3 regions of the Paenibacillus sp. J22R56 genome follow, and region 1 is predicted to be linked to each of the others. Evidence: predicted binding sites of a transcription regulator. Region 1 holds the regulator's gene; each other region holds the start of a gene.
The links. The regulator LexA, encoded in region 1, represses DNA repair genes until DNA is damaged. The targets are predictions, from matches to a motif close to CGAACATATGTTCG.

Region 1 (6,768 bases):
GAAATATAGAAAGACTCAATGGATTGCCCCGCAAGGGTTGTTCCCATTGGTTCAATTGTACCGGAAATCATGATCGGAAGCTCACGTTTAAGTTCCTCGAACGCTTTCCGAATACCAATACTGCCTGCTTTAACGTTCAGCGTGTCTTGGGATGTTTCAAGTAATATGGCATCAACATTGCCTTCAATGAGCGCAAGTGTCTGTTCATAATAGCTGTCAACGAGCTCATCGAATGTAACACCGCCTGTTACCGACAGCGTTTTCGTTGTTGGGCCTAGCGCTCCGGCTACATACCGAGGGCGGTCAGGTGTCGAGAATTTATCCGCTGCATCTCTTGCAAGCTTTGCCGCTGCAAGGTTAATCTCACGGGCTTTTTCCGGGATATCATATTCCGCCAGTACGACGCTTGTCGCACCAAACGTATTCGTTTCCAAAATATCTGCTCCAGCCTCCAGATATTTCTCATGGATCATCGATATGACATCCGGACGTGTCAATACGAGCATTTCATTACAGCCATCCAGCTCTTCTCCGCCGAAATCATCAGCAACTAGATCTGCCTGCTGAATCATCGTTCCCATCGCTCCGTCAAGGATGAGGATGCGTTGCTGCATCAATTCTTGCATGGTCGGTTTCAACAAATTTCGTACACCCTTCCTCCGAAAATCATTAACAAATAGTGTAACAGAATAGCCGCTCGCTGAAAAGGCAATCCATCGACATTTGACTACATTTGCTTTATAATTGGGCTTATCAGTTAATTTCTATAGGGAAAGAGGGATTGAGAATGGCTGAAATTCGCATTCGCAATACAAATGAGCGTATTTCTGGTGAACAGAACGTTCGTGAATTTTTAGAAAATCAAGAAGTATTGTATGAACATTGGGACGCTACTAAGCTGCCTGCACAATTGAAAGAGAAGTTTATTCTCTCCGATGAAGAGAAGGCTGAAGTCTTGTCTACCTTTAACGATGAGATTACAGATCTCGCCGCTCGTCGCGGTTATAAAACATGGGACATCATCACGTTGTCCGATGCTACTCCTAACCTGGATGAACTGCTGAAAAAATTCGAATCCGTACACACACATACGGAAGATGAAGTACGTGCCATTACAGCTGGTAAAGGTATCTTCGTTATCAAAGGTACAGAAGAAGTTGGTTACTTCGACGTTGAGCTTGAAGCTGGCGACGTTATTTCCGTACCAGAGAGAATCCCTCACTTCTTCACATTGATGGACAATCGCCAAATCGTAGCGGTACGTCTGTTCATCGAAACAGAAGGCTGGATTGCACATCCATTCGAAGACCCTGCATTCGTAAAATAAGAATTTTTATTTTATTATTTCAGAAATTTATAATTTCCATTGTGGAAATCAAAAAGCCCCTTGCACCATCATCAGATGGCTCTAGGGGCTTTGTCTTGTCCATTATTGCTCCAGCAACAGCAGAAGCTCTTCCAAATGAGCGATTTCATGCGACGGGATGATGTCATCATTGCGTACAGCACTATGACGATTCACCCAAACCGATGTCATACCAATGGTGTTAGCTCCGAGAATATCGGTCGTCAGTTTGTCGCCAACCATGATACCGTGTTCCGGTTCAATGCAAAGGCGTTCCAATGCATGACGGAAGATCGATGCAGCGGGCTTACCTTCTCCGAATTCTCCAGAAATAATAATGTGGTCGAAATAAGGAACAAGCTCAGGAACACCTGCCAGCTTCTCACGCTGCAGATCAGGCGAACCATTCGTCAGCAGGAGCAGCTTGTACTTTCCTTTTAGTGCATCAAGCACACGGAAGGTTTCATCATAAACGATAGGACGGCTGCGGCGTTCTGCAGGGAATTGTTCAGCAAGTTTAGCGCCGAGCACTTCATCCTCTACACCAAGCGCACGCAGGCCGCGAGTCCAAGCTTCTTTACGATAGCCAGGTGCAAGCTTCTCAAGCTTACGGAACTCCTCTTGCTCTCCTTCGCGGAAGTTAGCCCATAGTCCTTCGAAAGGATTAATCCCAATCATCTTCGTGAACGGGAACGTTTCATAGGATTCGTACAACGCACGCGCTTCTTTGCGCACGGATTCTTCCAATTGTTCAGGATCCACGCCAGCAGCTTCAGCGCCAGCTTTACATGTTGTTTCAAATGCTTCTTTTACACTGCGGTCATCCCACAGCAAAGTATCATCAAGATCAAATAAAACGGCTTGCTTCCCCATAATTCGCATAACTCTCCTACTCTGCTTCTATTTTTCTTCAAAAGGTAAATTGTGTGTTTTAGCAAAATCCTTTAGTTTAGCGCTGATTTCATCCGTAGGATAACGGTTCAGCAGACGGGAGAATACCCAATTGGCACCTTTATGCTGCATGATGATAACTGCACCTTTTTGTACGCTGATCCCCTTAATATTCGACACTGGAAGCTGCTTATCACCTGTCATTTTGCGGGTTTGGATATAATCCTTACCAATCGAAATATACGGACGGCGCAATAAGAAGATCAATGCCAGGAATAAATAACAGCCAATCGTTACCCATAACATCGTTGATGGCTCGAAATCAGGAGCAGACGTTACCATAAAGGTATACATACCGATCATCAATACGAGCACGATTGGAAATATGTAGTTACGGCCGGTAAAGCGATCCGTTTTGGGTTTTCCAGATGTTGTAGTACCAATCTGTGAAACACCATGCTTTTTACGCGCTTTATTAATTTGGTTCGTATTTTTGCGCACTTTGCGCTCCCACGTACGTGACAAGCCTATTCCTCCTAGTGTATATTGCAGGGCGCCGTTCATGGAACGGCGCCCATGCTAACTATATAAAATCCAGACCAACTTAATGGGTTACACCCTTCTGCTCGTCGTCGTCCACAATTTCAATCGTATCCAACTGTTGTCGGAAATTTCTTTTGAAATTATCCAAATATTGTTGACGCAATACGGCACGTTCAGCAATTTCCTCTTCAGTTAAACCAACTGTTTTATTTTTGCGGGATAATTCATTAATACGCGCGATGATTTCTTCCACTGCCTTCACCTCTTTTGTACATTACTCATCTCTTCTTACCTATTTTGACTTTTTACGCGAGCAATTGTCAAGGTAATGATATAAGAATAGACAATGGACAGGGAATAAAACGCACATCCTGTGCGCTACTCCCTGTCCATCTTCATAAATAGGTTATTGAGGAATAATTATGACTTGTCCTGGCCTCAGCTCAACGGTACTTAATTGGTTACGTTCTTTGATCTTATAGATGTACTTTCTAATATCCTTGGAACCATCTAGATAACGGTCTGCAATTCCCCAAAGTGTATCCCCTGCTGTAACAACCACAGTCTGCTCATTCAAGGCTGCTGCTTCTATATGATCGGATGATGCGTTCGTACGCATCATTAGGAAACTTGTAAAGAGAAGGACGAACACCGCTGCACTTACTATAAGTTTAAACGCATGTCGTTTAACAATATGGCCTCGCGATTTGAAAGATTTAACGGCTTCTTCCTTATGGATACTTTTATAAAAAGCTGGATTCATTATCATTATTATCGCTCCCCGAACGTTTGTTCTGTTTTCTTCTGTTCTTAGAATAACACGAACAAATGTTTGTAGTCAACAAAAATGCGAACTTTTGTTTTTAGGAACTTATGTTTGTACGAACTCCGGTTCTATGTTATAATTTGCTTCAAATATATTAATGGAGTGATTTCAGTGTCTAAGATTTCGAACCGCCAACAGTCGATTCTTGAATTTATAAAGAATGAGGTTCGGGACAAAGGATACCCGCCTTCTGTTCGCGAAATCGGCGAAGCGGTTGGCCTGGCATCAAGCTCCACCGTACACGGGCATTTGGATCGGTTAGAGAAGAAAGGCCTTATTAGACGCGATCCTACTAAACCCCGGGCGATCGAAATTTTAGATCAAGACGGTGTTGACGGTATCATCCTCCCTGCTGTAGCACAAGTACCAATCGTCGGTAAGGTAACGGCAGGCGTGCCGATTACTGCGACTGAGAATATTGAAGATTATTTCCCATTAGCCGCTCATTTCGTCGGAAATGATCAAGTATTTATCTTGAATGTCATTGGCGAGAGCATGATTGAAGCTGGTATACATAACGGTGATCTTGTCATCGTACGCCAGCAGCAAACGGCGAACAACGGTGATATCGTTGTAGCAATGACGGAAGATGACGAAGCGACTGTGAAGACTTTTTACAAAGAGAAAGACCATATTCGCCTTCAACCGGAGAACTCCACAATGGAGCCCATCCGCTTGAACACAGTAACGATTCTCGGTAAAGTGGTTGGGTTGTTCCGTGACTTCCACTAATGACTAACAAAAAGAGGCTGTTCCCGCTGATCCGATTGCTTCATTCGGGTAGTGAGAACAGCCTCTTTTTTTGATTTGGATTAGAATGGAAAATTGTAATATTACCCAGATACCTTTATATGGTATTATTTCTGTGATGGAATAAGATCTCCTGACCGAGAGGTGACTGTGATTGAAGAAGCGATTAATGAAATCAGAATTCAATAGATCGATATCTGGGGTATGTGGCGGAATTGCCAATTATTTTGAACTATCCGCTTTGTTCGTAAGAGTTATATTCCTCATTTTTATCCCAGCCAATCTCATTATCTATATGATCCTGGCTAACATCCTTCCTGACCCTCCCCCTTCTTTGTATAAAAAATAACACCCTCGACGCTATGTCGAGGGTGTTATCATTTAAATAGAAATCCTAGTACAGCGTCAGATACTGATCGCGTTCCCATTGATGAACTTGTGTCTTATACATGTCCCACTCGATTTCTTTCAACTCATAGAAGTGTGCCAGAGCGTGCTCGCCAAGTGCTTCGCAGACAACGTCGCTGCGGAGCATTTCGTCGAGAGCTTCCTTCAGATCGGATGGAAGGCTTGGCACGCCGGATTCCAGACGTTCTTCTTCCGTCATAATGTAGATGTTGCGATCTACTGGTGCCGGAAGCGGAGTTTTATTCTTAATGCCGTCAAGGCCAGCTTTCAACATTACGGCAAGTGCCAGGTATGGGTTAGCAGCTGGATCCGGGTTACGAACCTCGATTCGTGTGCTGAGGCCACGGGATGCCGGGATACGGATCATCGGCGAACGGTTACTTGCCGACCAAGCTACATAACAAGGTGCCTCATAACCAGGAACCATCCGTTTGTAAGAGTTGATCGTTGGGTTCGTAATAGCTGCCATTGCACGTGCATGCTCCAGAATACCGGCCATGTAGTAACGTGCAGTTTGGCTAAGGCCAAGACGATCTTTCTCATCATAGAACATGTTTGTGCTGCCTTGGAACAACGATTGGTGACAGTGCATACCGGAACCGTTCACGCCAAACAATGGTTTTGGCATAAAGGTTGCATGAAGACCATGTTGTCTCGCAATCGTCTTAACAACAAGCTTGAATGTTTGAATCTGGTCAGCCGCTTTAATAGCATCTGCATATTTAAAGTCAATTTCGTGCTGACCTGGAGCTACCTCATGGTGAGAAGCTTCAATCTCGAAGCCCATCTCTTCTAGCGTAAGTACGATCTCGCGACGGCAGTTCTCGCCCATATCCATAGGAGCAAGGTCGAAATATCCACCTTGGTCGTTCAGTTCTGTTGTAGGCTCACCGCGGTCATCGGTTTTGAACAGGAAGAATTCCGGTTCTGGACCTACGTTCATCGCTGTAAAGCCCATCTCTTCTGCTTCAAGCAGGGAGCGTTTCAGAATACCACGCGGGTCACCTGCAAATGGTGTGCCATCAGGCATATAGATATCACAGATCAGACGAGCAACGCGATCTTGTGCAACCCAAGGGAATACAACCCAAGTATCCAAATCAGGGTATAAGTACATGTCAGATTCTTCGATACGAACGTAACCTTCGATGGAAGATCCGTCAAACATCATTTTATTGTCTAGTGCTTTATCGAGCTGGCTTACTGGAATTTCCACGTTCTTGATTGTACCAAGCAAGTCGGTAAATTGAAGACGGATAAATCGAACGTTCTGTTCCTCTGCAATGCGTTTAATATCCTCTTTCGTGTAACTCACACCGTTCATCTCCTTTTGCTGGTTCATAAATTAGTAAGACTTAGATTAACGCTTGTTCAAGAAACGCGACAACTGACCTTGAATAAGGGATGCTTGGCCAGGACGTTTCTCGAGCAATTGCTGCTTCAGCAAGCGATGCAGCTGCGCATCGGACAGCTCCTTACGTTTCACTTCTGATTGCTCACTTACGATTGTAGCATCGTCCGATTCTTTTGAAACCGGATTCATGACTTGCTTAATGCCAGCAATGTTAACGCCTTTTTCAATCAATGCTTTAATTTCCAACAGCCGCTCTACATCATTAAAAGAGAACAGACGCTGGTTGCCGGCAGTTCTTGCCGGTACAATCAATTCATGCTGTTCGTAATAACGAATTTGACGCGCCGTTAGATCCGTTAGCTTCATTACGATACCGATCGGAAATAAGGCCATGTTTCTACGTATATCGTCACCCATTTCACATCAACCTTCCAGTCGCTCATTTATACGTATATAATAACCCACCTACCAAAAACGTGTCAAGTTGTGTTAGGTTTAATTACGTTTAATTGCGATAAGTCCGTTCTTAATGAGTCGACGTAACGCTGTAAGTACACCAAACTTCGCATGGGCAAACGTCAAGCCACCTTGCATGTAAGCAATAAATGGTTCGCGTATTGGCGCATCAGCGGATAATTCAAGGCTTCCGCC
Region 2 (6,768 bases), on a different contig from region 1:
ATGCTCTTGAGAGGTGAAAAATATGGCCCGGCCTAGAGAATTCGACCGTGAGCATGTGCTCCAGCAAGCAATGCATTTATTTTGGTCCAGAGGATATGAAGCGGTTGCGATTCCGGATCTACTGAAGCAGACCGGTCTTAGCAGATCTAGTCTTTACGAGTTTTCGTTGATAAGCAATCGCTGTTTATCGAAACTTTAAACCACTACAAGCATATCGGGGACCGTAAACGAGATGTGCTAAGAAACGCGCAGTCGGTTAAGGAAGGGATTCAGAACTATTTTACTCAGCATATCGATATGTCTGTAGACGAAGCTCTTCCTCGCGGGTGCTTTATCACCAATACCGCTGTTTCGCTCGATCAAGCGGACGAACAAGTACGCCGGTTAATTGAGGAAAGATTCGAAGGTCTGGAGAAAGAGTTTTATCTATTGCTCGAGAAGGGTCAACAATCAGGGGAAATAACGCAGGATAAAAATATTGTAGAGTTAGCGCGCTTATTCAATGGCTTAAATCACGGTATTAGTATCATGGCTAGAGTGAACCAAGACCGCCTTGTCCTATTGGATATGGTGAACGCAGCTCTTAAGCTATTGTGATTGAATCGTATTCGAAAGGAGGTAGAATGACTTATGAAAATACTTGTTATTGCATCGCACCCGAACTTGGCGTCATCGCGTGCCAACAAACGAAGATTGACCGAGATACTGAAGGTTCCTGATATAACGGTTCGTCACTTGGACACTGAATATCCGGATTACCAGATTGATGTCGCGAAGGAGCAGAGCCTATTACTCGAGCACGATCGTATCATCTTACAATTTCCGTTCTATTGGTACAGTTGTCCAGCCTTGCTGAAAAAATGGCTTGAGGACGTGTTGATGCGGGGATGGGCTTACGGCCCCGGAGGAGATAAGCTGAAAGGCAAGACGTTCGTGCTTGCCATTACGACTGGCGGCTCGGAAGAAGGATATCAGGCAGGCGGCTACAACTGGTCGTCAATCAGTGAATACACGAAACCACTACAAGCGACAATAACGCGTTGCAACGGTATTTTTGCTCCATCATTCGTGTTGCATGATGTGAGGAACGCTTCGGATGAAGACCTTGAACGGGATGCCCGGCAATATATTGCCTATATTACGGGTCCGCAGGGCAGTGTGTTTCACTAACATGAACGTTCGAGTAATTGAGAAATAGAGGTGATTTGTGATTGAGCATTAAAACTAAAATACTATTAATAGGTGTACTCTTATTCGATATAATTGGTTTGGGTTGGTTTGCTCATTTTTATTTAACTAGAGAATATTCTTTTTGGCACACGAAAAACACTGATTTATCTATAGCTAAGCCATATGGATATTATTTGGGCGAAAGTCTAGACGATGAGGCTTTCAAAGGAAAACCAATGACTAAAATTAATAATGCTATGTATGATTATTTCCAAGTAGATCAAGGCATTGATGTGGCTGTTAATAAAGAGCATAAACTTATTCGCATTGTTCTAAATAGTGATGGTTTGGAAGTTGCTAAAGGAATTAAGGTTGGTTCTCAATTATCCGATGCGATGGAAGTGTTTGGCGGATCTTATTACAAACGGAGAGAAGAGCAGATGTCTGATCCTGTAATAGGCTATGTTGATTGGAAAAAGGACATGACAATAGAGTTTTGGTCAAAGAATGGTTTAATTACCGAAATTCGAATGGATCGTTCATTCGTACAATAAGAAGTTTTTATGATCCTGTTCACCAGTCTTTACTACCGAACATCCGTTTGGTATAGTCGAGTTAATACTAATAATGGACCGGATAAGGGCGAGGAGAGCGGTATGACGAAAACTGTGCATTTATCCGTACGATCGCTGGTCGAATATGCCTATCAAAGTGGAGATATCGAATCAGGCTTTAGATCTGCCACATCACTTCAGGAAGGGACCCGCACACATCGGCAGATCCAACAGCAGTATGGCGAGCAGGATGCAAAAGAGGTCTACGTATCGGCGGAGATTACTCGCGAGGACCTGTTGTTTGTTATAGACGGCCGTTGCGACGGGCTGCTTCAGACGGATGACGGGCTGACCATTGACGAAATTAAATCCTTTTCCGGGCGAGTGCCCGTCCTTATGGAGGAGACGTACCCCGTTCACTGGGCACAGGCGCAGTGTTATGCCTATATGGTTGCGAAGGATCGAGAGCTCGAATCGATGCGCGTTCAGTTGACTTACGTACAAATAGACAGCGGGGAAAGCCATCAATTCGTACGTACGATGACATTTATGGAGCTCGAGGAGTTCCTCCACGATATGGTTAATCGATATTATCCTTACGCCTCGTTAAAAAGCCAACATGCCGAAAAGCGAAATGCCAGCATTAAGGAACTGGGCTTCCCGTTTCCATCGTATAGGGAGGGGCAGCGCAAGCTAGCAGCTTCCGTATATCAGACGGTATCGGATGGGCGCAAGCTGTTTGCAAAGGCACCAACTGGCATTGGCAAGACCATGTCAACTTTGTTTCCGGCAGTGAAAGCGATTGGTGAAGGACTACTGCAGCGTCTCTTTTATTTGACAGCCAGGACGACAACGCGGGCTGCTGCGGAAGAGGCACTTGAGATGCTGCATGAAGGCGGTCTGCATCTACATACCGTTACGCTCACTGCAAAGGATAAGGTGTGCTTTAAAGACGAGGTACGCTGTAGTGCCGAATTTTGCGAATATGCAAAAGGGTATTATGACCGCGTTGGCCCTGCGCTTCTTGATATGCTTGGTAACGAAACAAAGATGACGCGCGAAGTCATCGAGCGTTATGCCCGTAAACACCAGGTCTGTCCATTTGAATTCTCGCTCGATGCTGCCTATGCGGCTGATGCGGTTGTCTGTGACTACAATTATATTTTCGATCCCCGAGTCAACCTGAAGCGGCTGTTCGAGGAGCAGAAACGGCAAACAGCTCTACTCGTAGATGAAGCACACAACCTCGTCGACCGGGCGCGCGAGATGTATTCGGCCGAGCTGCAAAAAGCGGATTTTCTCGAGCTGCAACGCGCAAGCAAAAACATCCGCCCGCTTGTGTATCAATCGGCGAAGGCAGTGAACAAATACTTCATCGCGCTTCGTAAATCGATCGAAGAGAATGACAGTAGCGCAGAAGACGTAGCTGCGGAGCGTGAATTTCCCGATGAGCTGCTTGATCTATTAGAGTCGCTGGTTGGTGCTGTAGAACAACAACTGGCGGTGGGAGATACAGATCCGCTGCTGTCGGACGTCTATTTCGGCTGCCAGCATTTTTTACGCATAGCCAAGCTATACGACGAGCGATATATCACCTACGCTGAAAAAGAACGCAGCGACATCCGGTTGAAGCTGTTTTGCCTCGATCCGTCGCATTTGCTGCGGCAGTATGCTAAAGGCTACCGGGCACAAATTTTGTTCTCCGCGACGCTGTCGCCGCTTCATTATTTCATAGACATGCTGGGCGGAGACGCGGAGACGGATTACTCTGTCGTCATTCCATCGCCGTTCTCACCGGAGCAGCTCGATGTCCGGATTGAACGGCTGTCGACCCGCTATCAGGACCGGGAGCGGACGATGGATCAAGTCGTTCGTTTACTTCACGAGATGGCCAGCCGTCACCAGGGCAATATTCTCGTGTTCTTCCCATCTTACGCGTATTTAAACGGTGTATATGAGCGGTTTATGGATTTGTGGGATAACGAAAAGATAGAGGGTCGTACACTCGTCCAGAGGTCAAATATGTCTGAGGATGAGCGAGAGACTTTTTTGGCCTCATTCGCAACAGGTAATAAAGGCACACTGATCGGGTTCGCCGTCATGGGCGGCATCTTCTCGGAGGGTATCGATTTGGTTGGGGACCGATTGACCGGCGTTGCTATCGTCGGCGTTGGCCTGCCGCAGGTTGGGCCGGAGCGGAATATTATCAAAAATTACTTCGACCACCAAGGGAAAAACGGTTTCGAATATGCCTATGTATTTCCCGGCATGAACAAGGTACTGCAGGCGGGAGGCCGGCTTATCCGCTCGGAACAAGACCATGGAACGCTATTACTCATCGACGACCGATACACACAACCGCAGTATGCCAGACTTCTGCCTCCTGAGTGGCGGAGTATGTTCTGAAAATTGGAAGTTGAAATACGATAGTTAATTGTCGCATGAAAGTCGCATATTCTGCGGCTTTTTTCTTTTCAGTCCAGCGGTGGTGCTGGATTTTTTTATACCTTGCAACAAGAACGTATGTTTGGTGTATAATAAGAACAAACGTTCTTGCGAGGTGGAGCGAATGGAGAAGTTTATTGGCAAAGTTGTGCAGCTTATTTATATCGATCGGAAACGTGAGGTTAGTATTCGGAACGTGCGTGTTATCTCGGTTAAAGGTGGCCAGCTAAAGGCATATTGCTACCAGGCACTAGCCATTCGTATTTTTAATCTTGATCGCATTGTGGACGTTGAAATAGCACGAAGAATAGAGGGGGCTTAAAATGTTAAACGACACGGAGCGTAAGCTGCTGCGGATCCTTTTCAACCGGAACGGCCATCAGAATACACGTATACTTATCCCTGAATTGGCACGTTTAGCTGGCCGGGAAACCGGCCAGATTCGAAAGGCGCTGGAGCGTTTGCATGAGGAACGATTTATTGAATGGGAAAGTGATTATGCAAAGGTCGTCCCAGGATGGCAGCTTTATGCAAAATGAGCACTGTCCACTGATAATGGAGTCGCTTACTCACCATTGATCACAAATTTTTTAATACGTGCTTTAATGGAATCTCTGACGGTGCGGAATTGTTCCATGATTTCTTCTTCCGTACCTGTTGCTTTGGCAGGGTCATCAAATCCCCAGTGCCATTTGATAACATTAGGGTTCATAATGGCAGGGCAGTGTTCATCAGCATGTCCGCAAAGTGTGATGACATACGTAGCACGATTCAATATTTCTGGATTAATAACGTCAGAGCTATTACCGCTAATATCTATACCGGCTTCTTCCATTACTTGAATCGCTCTAGGATTCAATCCATGAGCCTCAAGACCAGCGCTTTTTACTTCGAATTCATCTCCACCAATATCATTCAAAAAGCCATCAGCGATTTGGCTGCGGCATGAATTACCTGTACATAGAAAATAAACGAGTGGTTTGTTAGACATTTTTAAAACTCCTTTAGAATGTAATTTTGATTTGATTTAACCTACAACTTTAAGCCAGAGATAGAGCCCAGATAAAGTAATAAACAGGACTGGTACCGTTAGGAAAATACCCGTTTTAAAGTAAGCTCCCCAGGAAATCTTAACACCTTTACTGGACAGTACATGCAGCCAGAGCAGGGTAGCGAGCGAACCAATAGGAGTGATTTTTGGACCTAAGTCAGAGCCAATCACATTCGCATACACGAATGCTTCATGAAGCACGCCTGTAGAATTCGTATTATCAATTGCAAGTGCATTTATCATTACTGTTGGCATATTGTTCATGATCGAAGAGAGGACAGCGGCTATGAATCCAGATCCAACTGTGGCTACAAATAAGCCTTGATCGCCGACCCATTTAAATACATCGCCTAGTTCATCTGTCAATCCAACATTTCGGAGACCGTATACAACGACATACATCCCGATAGAGAAGGTGACAACTGCCCATGGCGCACCTTTTACGAGCTTCCAGGTATGGATCTCACGACTTTGGCGGGCAAGCAGCAAGAAGATGATAGCTGCAACTCCAGCGATAACAGAAACCGGTACGTTAATGAACTCACTTGTTAAATAAGCGATTAGAAGAACAGCAAGGATAATCCAGGAGATTTTGAATAGTCGCATATCCTTGATCGCATCAACCGGTTTCTTTAATTGTGCCAAGTCATATTGCTTCGGTATGCTTTTCCGGTAGAAGAGAAAGAGCACAAGTAAACTCGCCGCAACAGAGAAGAGGGTAGGAACGATCATACGACTAGCATATTCCGCGAATCCTACGTCAAAAAAGTCTGATGACACGATATTCACCAAGTTACTAACGACAAGTGGAAGGGAAGCTGTATCTGAAATAAATCCACCTGCCATAATAAACGGAAGAATCATGCGTTCATCAAATTTCAACGCGCGGACCATGGCCAGGACAATAGGTGTTAAGATAAGAGCTGCGCCATCGTTTGCGAAAAAAGCAGCAACTGCCGCACCCAATAAAATGACATACACGAACATCAAATGACCGTTACCTTTGGCGGCTCTAGCCATGTGAAGTGCTGCCCATTCAAAGAAACCAATCTCATCAAGAATGAGTGAGATTAGAATAACTGCAACGAACGCTAGAGTAGCGTTCCATACCATTTGAGTTACATCCCACACATCATGAAAATTGACAACCCCAAAAAGGAGTGCGACTACAGCACCGCCACATGCAGACCAACCAATATTGAGACCTTTTGGCTGCCAAATGACGAAAACTAACGTAACTAAAAAAATGATTGATGCGATAGCCAGCATAAAAGCCTCCTGGTTTAAGTACAGCCTTTAACTGCGTTAATTTTCTCTTGCATAGATGGAAGCTGATCGATAAGCTGCTTCAAATAATCTTTATCATCTAAGTTCAAAGAATAGTAAATCCATTGGCTTCGACGCTCCTCGTTAATTAGACCGCCCATTCTAAGTTTTTTCAAATGTTGGCTAATATTAGGTTGAGTAGTTTCTAAAATTTCAACGATATCACAGACACACATCTCCCGATGCCGCAGAAGCGCCATAATGGTCAACCGGGTTTTATCA
Region 3 (6,768 bases), on a different contig from region 1:
CCGCGCCTTACGATCGGCTTCTTCTTTAGCCTGCTGCTCGATCTCTTTGATCATCTGTGCTGTTTCGTGACGTACTTCCTGTTCCACATTCGACAAAATAATCGATTTCGCATCCTCCATAGTCAAGCTGGAGATACGCTCCAATTCACTAAGCTGCTGCTTGTAAATGGAATCAATTTGTTCTTGTGTGTCATCGATCCGTTTCTCTTTGTTGGCAACTAACTCTTCTTTGCGCTCGAGTGCTTCTATCTTTTTATCCAGCGACTCCTCTTTCTGGAGCAAACGTCTTTCTTGACGTAAAGACTCATTACGCCGCTCTCGGATGTCTTTTTCAGCCTCCGTACGGAGTTTGTGGATATCATCTTTTGCTTCGAGCACCGTTTCTTTCTTCTGAGCTTCTGCTTCCTTCTTCGCATTTTCTACGATGACAACAGCAGCTTGCTCAGCGCTGGAAATTTTGGCCTCGGCAATCGACTTGCGAATAAAATAACCAATCCCAAAGAAAATAACGCCAACAACGAGACAGATCAACACCGTCCAAATAGGGTCCATTTGTTCACCTCCTCGTTGCATTCACCAAGGCAATGCTTGGGATGATATTAGGTTTTTAGCCGGTTTCCATACCGATTCATTCTCAAAACTTATTGACGAAAATAATCGTTTCAAATCAACTTTTGGAAGGAAAATTGATCTGATATAAAAGGAATACAATTTTATTTTATCTTTTGGCAAAATCAATTGTCAAGCAAAAGCCCATCATCGTCATCTACCTGTTCCATTTCCGCTTCATCTATTGCTGCTTTTGCTGCCTCTTTGACGACATCCGAAGGAAACCCTCTTCGCATTAAAAAGGAGAGGAGTTTTTGACGTTTCTCTCTATTTTCTCCTTTAAGAGAGCGCCATTTCTTCTTTGCGGCATGAATCGCTGACGCAAGTTCATCATCCCGGTCGATGGCTTTCAGTGCTTCTGACGCAGCTTGATTTGTTACTCCTCGCTGCTGCAGCTCCTGCTTTATCCAACGGCTGCCCTTTTGACTATAACGGATACGCTGCTTGGCAAATTGCCGCGCATACTCTTCATCATCAACAATATGCTCCGATTCTAAACGTTCAAGCGCATAAGCAATTGGCTCCGGCTCGAACGTCTTGCGCATCAAATATTGCTCAATTTCTTTGCGAGTCCTTGCTTTGAACCCCAAATAGTAAATAGCGAGCGCATAAGCCCTGTAACGATCATCTTCTTCCGTTATCTCTGTAATTTCATCCGTGGTGAGCGACGTGCCCTTAAATAATCGGTGTTTAATTAATAAATCCTCGTGCACCGAGAATAAAGGCTCTTCCATGCCATTCGTAAAGATATTGTAACGCTTTCGTTCCTTGCGGTCCTGCTCGACCGCTGAAATCTCGATAACCATTCAGGACTCACTCCGTTCGTTATGGCGAAAAAGAAGCAACGCCGCCCTCAATGGGACGGCGTTGCTCCTAAGCTATTAACTTAACTTCCGCAGTATGGATTCATAGCTGCGAAAGTTGAATTATTAATCATCAAGTTCCGACTCATCGAAATCGTCGTCATCATCTTTCGAGAAGTCAGCTGGCTCTGCCGTAGCAGACAAGTTGCTTTGTTCACGGATTTGCTTCTCGATTACTGCAGCAATCTGCGGATGGTCCTTCAAGAACTGCTTCGCATTCTCGCGGCCTTGTCCTAAGCGATCACCGTTGTAGGAGAACCATGCTCCACTCTTCTGAACGATGTCCATCTCTGTACCAATATCGACAAGGCTTCCTTCTCTCGAAATGCCCTCACCGTACATAATATCGACCTCAGCCTGCTTAAATGGCGGAGCAACTTTATTCTTAACGACTTTAATACGTGTACGGTTACCGACCATGTCGTTGCCTTGTTTAATTGTTTCAATACGGCGTACATCAAGACGAACGGAAGAATAGAACTTGAGTGCGCGTCCGCCTGGCGTTGTCTCCGGGTTACCAAACATGACGCCGACTTTCTCACGCAATTGGTTGATGAAGATTGCAATTGTCTTCGACTTGCTGATTGCGCCGCCCAATTTACGAAGTGCTTGCGACATCAGACGTGCTTGCAGACCAACGTGGGAATCACCCATGTCGCCTTCGATCTCTGCTTTTGGTACAAGAGCCGCAACGGAGTCGATAACGATAATATCAACCGCGCCGCTGCGTACGAGAGCTTCTGCAATTTCAAGAGCTTGCTCGCCTGTATCTGGTTGAGACAACAGCAACTCATCGATGTTAACGCCAAGCTTATTGGCGTACGATGGATCGAGCGCATGCTCGGCATCAATAAACGCTGCTTGTCCGCCAATACGTTGTACTTCCGCAATCGCGTGAAGGGCAACTGTTGTTTTACCGGAAGATTCCGGTCCATAAACCTCGATAATACGACCTCTCGGCAAACCGCCAATTCCAAGTGCAATATCTAAAGCAAGGGAACCGCTCGGCACGGTTTCAACTTGCATATGTGTGGATTCTCCTAATTTCATGATGGAACCTTTACCAAATTGTTTCTCAATTTGACGTAAAGCCATCTCTAAAGCAGCACGACGATCCGACAAGCCACTCACATCCTTCATTCATTTATAATTGTATGATACCTTGTTTCTAGTCAAAAGCCAAGCTTTTTTTCGAACATACATTCGTCTTTTTATTTCCACGTCCTTTCATTCCTAGGGTGAAACGGTTTTCCCCATCTTAAGTAGCTTTTAAAAATAGACATAAAAAAACCGCAGCAAAGTAATCTTCGCCACGGTTCTTCCGTATACTGACAATTATAACGGAATTGGTACAATCAGGCAAGCTTTTTCACGTTAATCCGACAAATTACTGTTCGCTTAGTTTAAGCCATAATTGATATAACGCAGCTTTAACTGCTCGAATCCGGATAATCGCTCGAGTTCCTGAGAAGTGGCCGGTAAAGACCGCCGTCGGCTTGCCCCGCTCTGCAACGGCATAGTAGACAAGCCCTACAGGATGGCCTTCTGCTTGTGCCGGACCAGCAACACCCGTTAAGGATACACCAAAATCCGAATCACCAATCTGGCGCACTCGCTCAGCCATCATCGCAGCAGTGGACTCACTGATCGCACCTGGTGCTCCATCACCCTCCAGTTGGGCCATTGGAATGCCAAGCAGCTTATGCTTCATTTCGTTTGTATAGGTTACGACACCGCCTGAATATTCGCCGCTGCTGCCAGGAATGCCGGTAATTAGCTCCGCTAGCAGCCCTCCGCTTATACTCTCCGCTGTCGACAGCTTTCTTCTGGAAGCCCTAAGCATCTGTACAACCTGTTCTTCTAATGTGATCTCTTCTCTTGCATATAAGTGTTGACCTACACGCTGCATGATGTCCGCGGTGGTTTTATCGAGTTTCGCCGTTGCATCTGCTTCATTAGCCGCTTTCGTTGACACACGGATCGCTACTTCCCCCTCCTTCGCATAAGGAGCAATAGTAGGATCAGATTGTGCTTCGATAAGATCAATAAGCTTCGCTTCAAGCGTAGATTCGCCAATACCTGCAAACATAAGAACCCGTGAATACAGCGGCTCTTCCGTACTGAGGATAGATCGCAGCCACTCTGCACCCGGGCCTTCAATCATCGGCTTCATTTCGCGCGGCGGACCAGGAAGCAGCAAATAATGTGTCCCCTCTTCAGAAAGCCCATTCCCAACGGCGAGTCCCGCTTCATTATCGATTGGTGCGCAGCCATCAATCATCAACGCTTGCCGCCTATTGCTCTCCACCATATGAATGCCTCGGGAGCTGAACATTTGCTCGATCTTATCCATGGATGGCTGGTGGATAGACAGCCCCCGATTCAAATATGCTGCGAGCACATCCTTCGTCAAGTCATCCTGTGTAGGACCAAGACCACCAGTAAAGACGAGCAAATCTGCACGTTCACGCGCAATCTCAATTGCTTCACGAATGCGGGCGGGATTATCGCCAACTACCGTTTGGAAGTAAACATCAATGCCAAACGAAGCAAGCTTTCTTGACAAGTACTGTGCGTTTGTATTTACTATCTGACCAAGCAGCAGCTCCGTACCAACTGCAATAATTTCCGCTTTCATTCGATTTCCCCCTTGATTTTTAGCATTAGGAAGCAAAAGCACCTCTCCTCTTCAGGAAAGATGCTTTATCATTACTTATGTTTATTGCACAGGAATCAAATGTTTATTCTTGAAGAAATAATCAAAACCGGAATACACCGTAATCAGAACGGCCAGCCAGCTAATGATCTCGTCAAACGGAAAATCGATAAACGAGAACGGGAAGTTGTTGAGCAAGAGCGAAATAATCATCGTAATTTGAACAGCTGTCTTCCATTTGCCCCAAGTGCTCGCAGCCATAACACTGCCATCAAGCAAAGCAATCTGACGCAAACCTGTTACAGCAAATTCACGGCTGATAATCACGATCGCCATCCACGCCGCAAGCTTGTCCATTTGCACAAGTGAGATCAGGACAGCCGCAACAAGCAGTTTGTCTGCAAGCGGATCAAGCAGTTTCCCAAGATTCGTAACGATCTTGTTCTTACGTGCGATGTAGCCATCGAGCCCATCAGTACTTGCCGCTATGATAAAAATAATAGCAGCTATGATCTGATTGTATGTAATGGAGTAATCGTCGCCAAACTCAAGCGGCTTAATATCAATGTTGACGAGCAGAAATACCATAATGATTGGCACTAAAATAATTCTGGCCAGCGTTATCCTATTCGCCAGGTTCATTTGTTCACACCCCCGGTCAAATCCGAATTGCGTTTAGCCCTGTTCCTGCAATGATGCATGATTGCTTGTACTGTCATTTGTATGTCCCCCGGATCGTTTCCAAAAGCTATCAACTAGTATAATACATGCCATTTCCTGTGTCAAAACACGAAAGCATCATCGTTCGAAAGCCCTTCAACCGCCGCGTGGAGCGTCAGCGAAGGGCCGGATTAAGGCGTATTAACGGTAGTTCGTGAACTGCAGCTCGATTTTCAAATCCGCACCGCGAAGCAAAGCCATAACAGCCTGCAAATCATCACGGCTTTTTCCGGTTACACGGATCTGGTCGCCCTGAATTTGGCTCTTCACCTTCAGCTTGGAATCACGAATAAGAATATTGATTTTTTTGGAATCATCCTGCTCAATACCTTGCTTGAGCTTAATCTTTTGACGAACGGTATGCGCAGAAGCCGATTCGACCTTACCATACTCCAGGTTTTTAATCGGAACTCCGCGCTTAGCCATCTTCGACTTCAGAATATCAAGAACACTCTCCAGCTTGAAATCATCATCGGAAACAATGATAAGTTCTTCCTTCTCAAGCTTGATGCTGCTCTTGCTTCCTTTAAAGTCAAAACGCGTCTCGATCTCGCGTTCCGCTTGTGTAATGGCATTGTTTAATTCTTGCATATCCATCTTCGATACAATATCAAATGAACTTTCTGAACTCATCTTTAAACAACTCTCCCTTTGTTCTATTCCGTTCCTTGTTGGTTATCTGTGTCTGCTGTATCCCCAGGTGTTGATGTATTATCAGGACTTTGGCTTTGTGTTCCCTCTGTCCCTTCAGCACCCTCAGCAGGGTTTAGCTGGATTTTCTTCGAGCCGGCACGGTCGCCATCATTAATGGCTACGCCGTCAACTGTGATGGCACTGAGGTCTGCACGACCCACGTTAATGTAGAGCGGCTGATCAAGATCATAAGTAAATGCCGATCCATCAGGTGCTGTTTCCGCGATAACCTTTTCACCATCTTTACTGCCCTTACGCACTTCTGTCCAGCTTGGGCCGCCTGAGATTTTGATCTCCACTTTATGCAGCACACCTGCCGGAGCGACGTCATAATGATCCACCTTACCGATCTTAGACGAGAATGTTAGCGTAGTTGGGTCTTGACTTGGTGTTGGCGTAGGTGTCGAAGTTGGAGTTCCAGTACTTGTACCGCCATTCGACGTGTCCGGCGATTGAGTCTCAGCAGGCGGTGATGCCTGATCCGTAATATTGGTATCATCCATTTCTTTTGTATCACTGGATTTGTTATTAACGAAATAAACCCATACAACAACGACGATCAAGATCAAGAACGACCACATCATCACGTTGAAGCTGAGCTTGCTAATCCGTTCCGATGAGCGTGTTTGAACCCGCTTTGGCTGTCTGGCTGGTACCGCTTCAACAATCTGATCGGTCACCGAGGCAGGAACCTCATGCTGATAGAGACGCAGCACTTCATCTGCATCCAGGCCAACAGCTTCACAATAGTTTTTAACAAAAGCACGTAAATAGAAGGTTCCAGGCAGCACGCTGTGATCGCCGCTTTCGATTGCTTCCAGATAGCGTTTGCGTATTTTCGTCGTTTCCTGAACATCCTCAAGCGTTAATCCGCGTTCTTCCCTTGCTTGACGCAGTAACGCTCCTAAATCTGACATGGTGTCTACTCCTCTCTGCTAGAATTCATTATCAGAATAATTTGCTGTGAATGATTCATATGTAATTTCTTCGTCTGGTGTATTACGAAGCTCAATAATCATATCAAAATGGCTGTAGTCATATTGCGATTCCTTAATAAAAATGTCCGGATGCTCAATCACTTTCGTAGACGGCATCGCCATGATCTCCTGCAGCAGTGAGTAATGCTTCTCATTTGAGCGGATTGTGCTGACAATACCGTCAATGATAAAGATATTGTTATCCGTCATCTCATCTTCGGAGAGTTGACTTCTTACGGTTTGTCTGAGC

Region 2: the regulator LexA is predicted to act here: its motif matches at 4,241-4,254, upstream of AC0YNT_RS15385 (WYL domain-containing protein).
Region 3: the regulator LexA is predicted to act here: its motif matches at 2,665-2,678, upstream of recA (recombinase RecA).

The regions. Positions count from the first base shown of each region.
Region 1 is NZ_JBWDNV010000002.1:564,450-571,217, reverse strand. It holds gene metH (methionine synthase) at 1-641, opposite strand, end outside; gene AC0YNT_RS06590 (1,2-dihydroxy-3-keto-5-methylthiopentene dioxygenase) at 788-1,327, shown strand; gene AC0YNT_RS06585 (HAD family hydrolase) at 1,430-2,218, opposite strand; gene AC0YNT_RS06580 (hypothetical protein) at 2,246-2,761, opposite strand; gene AC0YNT_RS06575 (DUF896 domain-containing protein) at 2,841-3,032, opposite strand; gene AC0YNT_RS06570 (LysM peptidoglycan-binding domain-containing protein) at 3,186-3,548, opposite strand; gene lexA (transcriptional repressor LexA) at 3,717-4,337, shown strand; gene AC0YNT_RS06560 (PspC domain-containing protein) at 4,525-4,704, shown strand; gene glnA (type I glutamate--ammonia ligase) at 4,750-6,078, opposite strand; gene AC0YNT_RS06550 (MerR family transcriptional regulator) at 6,124-6,534, opposite strand; gene AC0YNT_RS06545 (methionine gamma-lyase family protein) at 6,613-6,768, opposite strand, start outside.
Region 2 is NZ_JBWDNV010000006.1:79,760-86,527, reverse strand. It holds gene AC0YNT_RS15410 (TetR/AcrR family transcriptional regulator) at 23-199, shown strand; gene AC0YNT_RS15405 (TetR family transcriptional regulator C-terminal domain-containing protein) at 235-597, shown strand; gene AC0YNT_RS15400 (NAD(P)H-dependent oxidoreductase) at 631-1,170, shown strand; gene AC0YNT_RS15395 (hypothetical protein) at 1,212-1,724, shown strand; gene AC0YNT_RS15390 (ATP-dependent DNA helicase) at 1,827-4,130, shown strand; gene AC0YNT_RS15385 (WYL domain-containing protein) at 4,294-4,491, shown strand; gene AC0YNT_RS15380 (hypothetical protein) at 4,493-4,708, shown strand; gene arsC (arsenate reductase (thioredoxin)) at 4,735-5,160, opposite strand; gene AC0YNT_RS15370 (arsenic transporter) at 5,197-6,489, opposite strand; gene AC0YNT_RS15365 (ArsR/SmtB family transcription factor) at 6,504-6,768, opposite strand, start outside.
Region 3 is NZ_JBWDNV010000009.1:121,974-128,741, forward strand. It holds gene rny (ribonuclease Y) at 1-552, opposite strand, end outside; gene AC0YNT_RS21695 (regulatory protein RecX) at 735-1,415, opposite strand; gene recA (recombinase RecA) at 1,539-2,594, opposite strand; gene AC0YNT_RS21705 (competence/damage-inducible protein A) at 2,860-4,110, opposite strand; gene pgsA (CDP-diacylglycerol--glycerol-3-phosphate 3-phosphatidyltransferase) at 4,192-4,770, opposite strand; gene AC0YNT_RS21715 (YajQ family cyclic di-GMP-binding protein) at 4,990-5,481, opposite strand; gene AC0YNT_RS21720 (RodZ domain-containing protein) at 5,505-6,458, opposite strand; gene AC0YNT_RS21725 (DUF3388 domain-containing protein) at 6,477-6,768, opposite strand, start outside.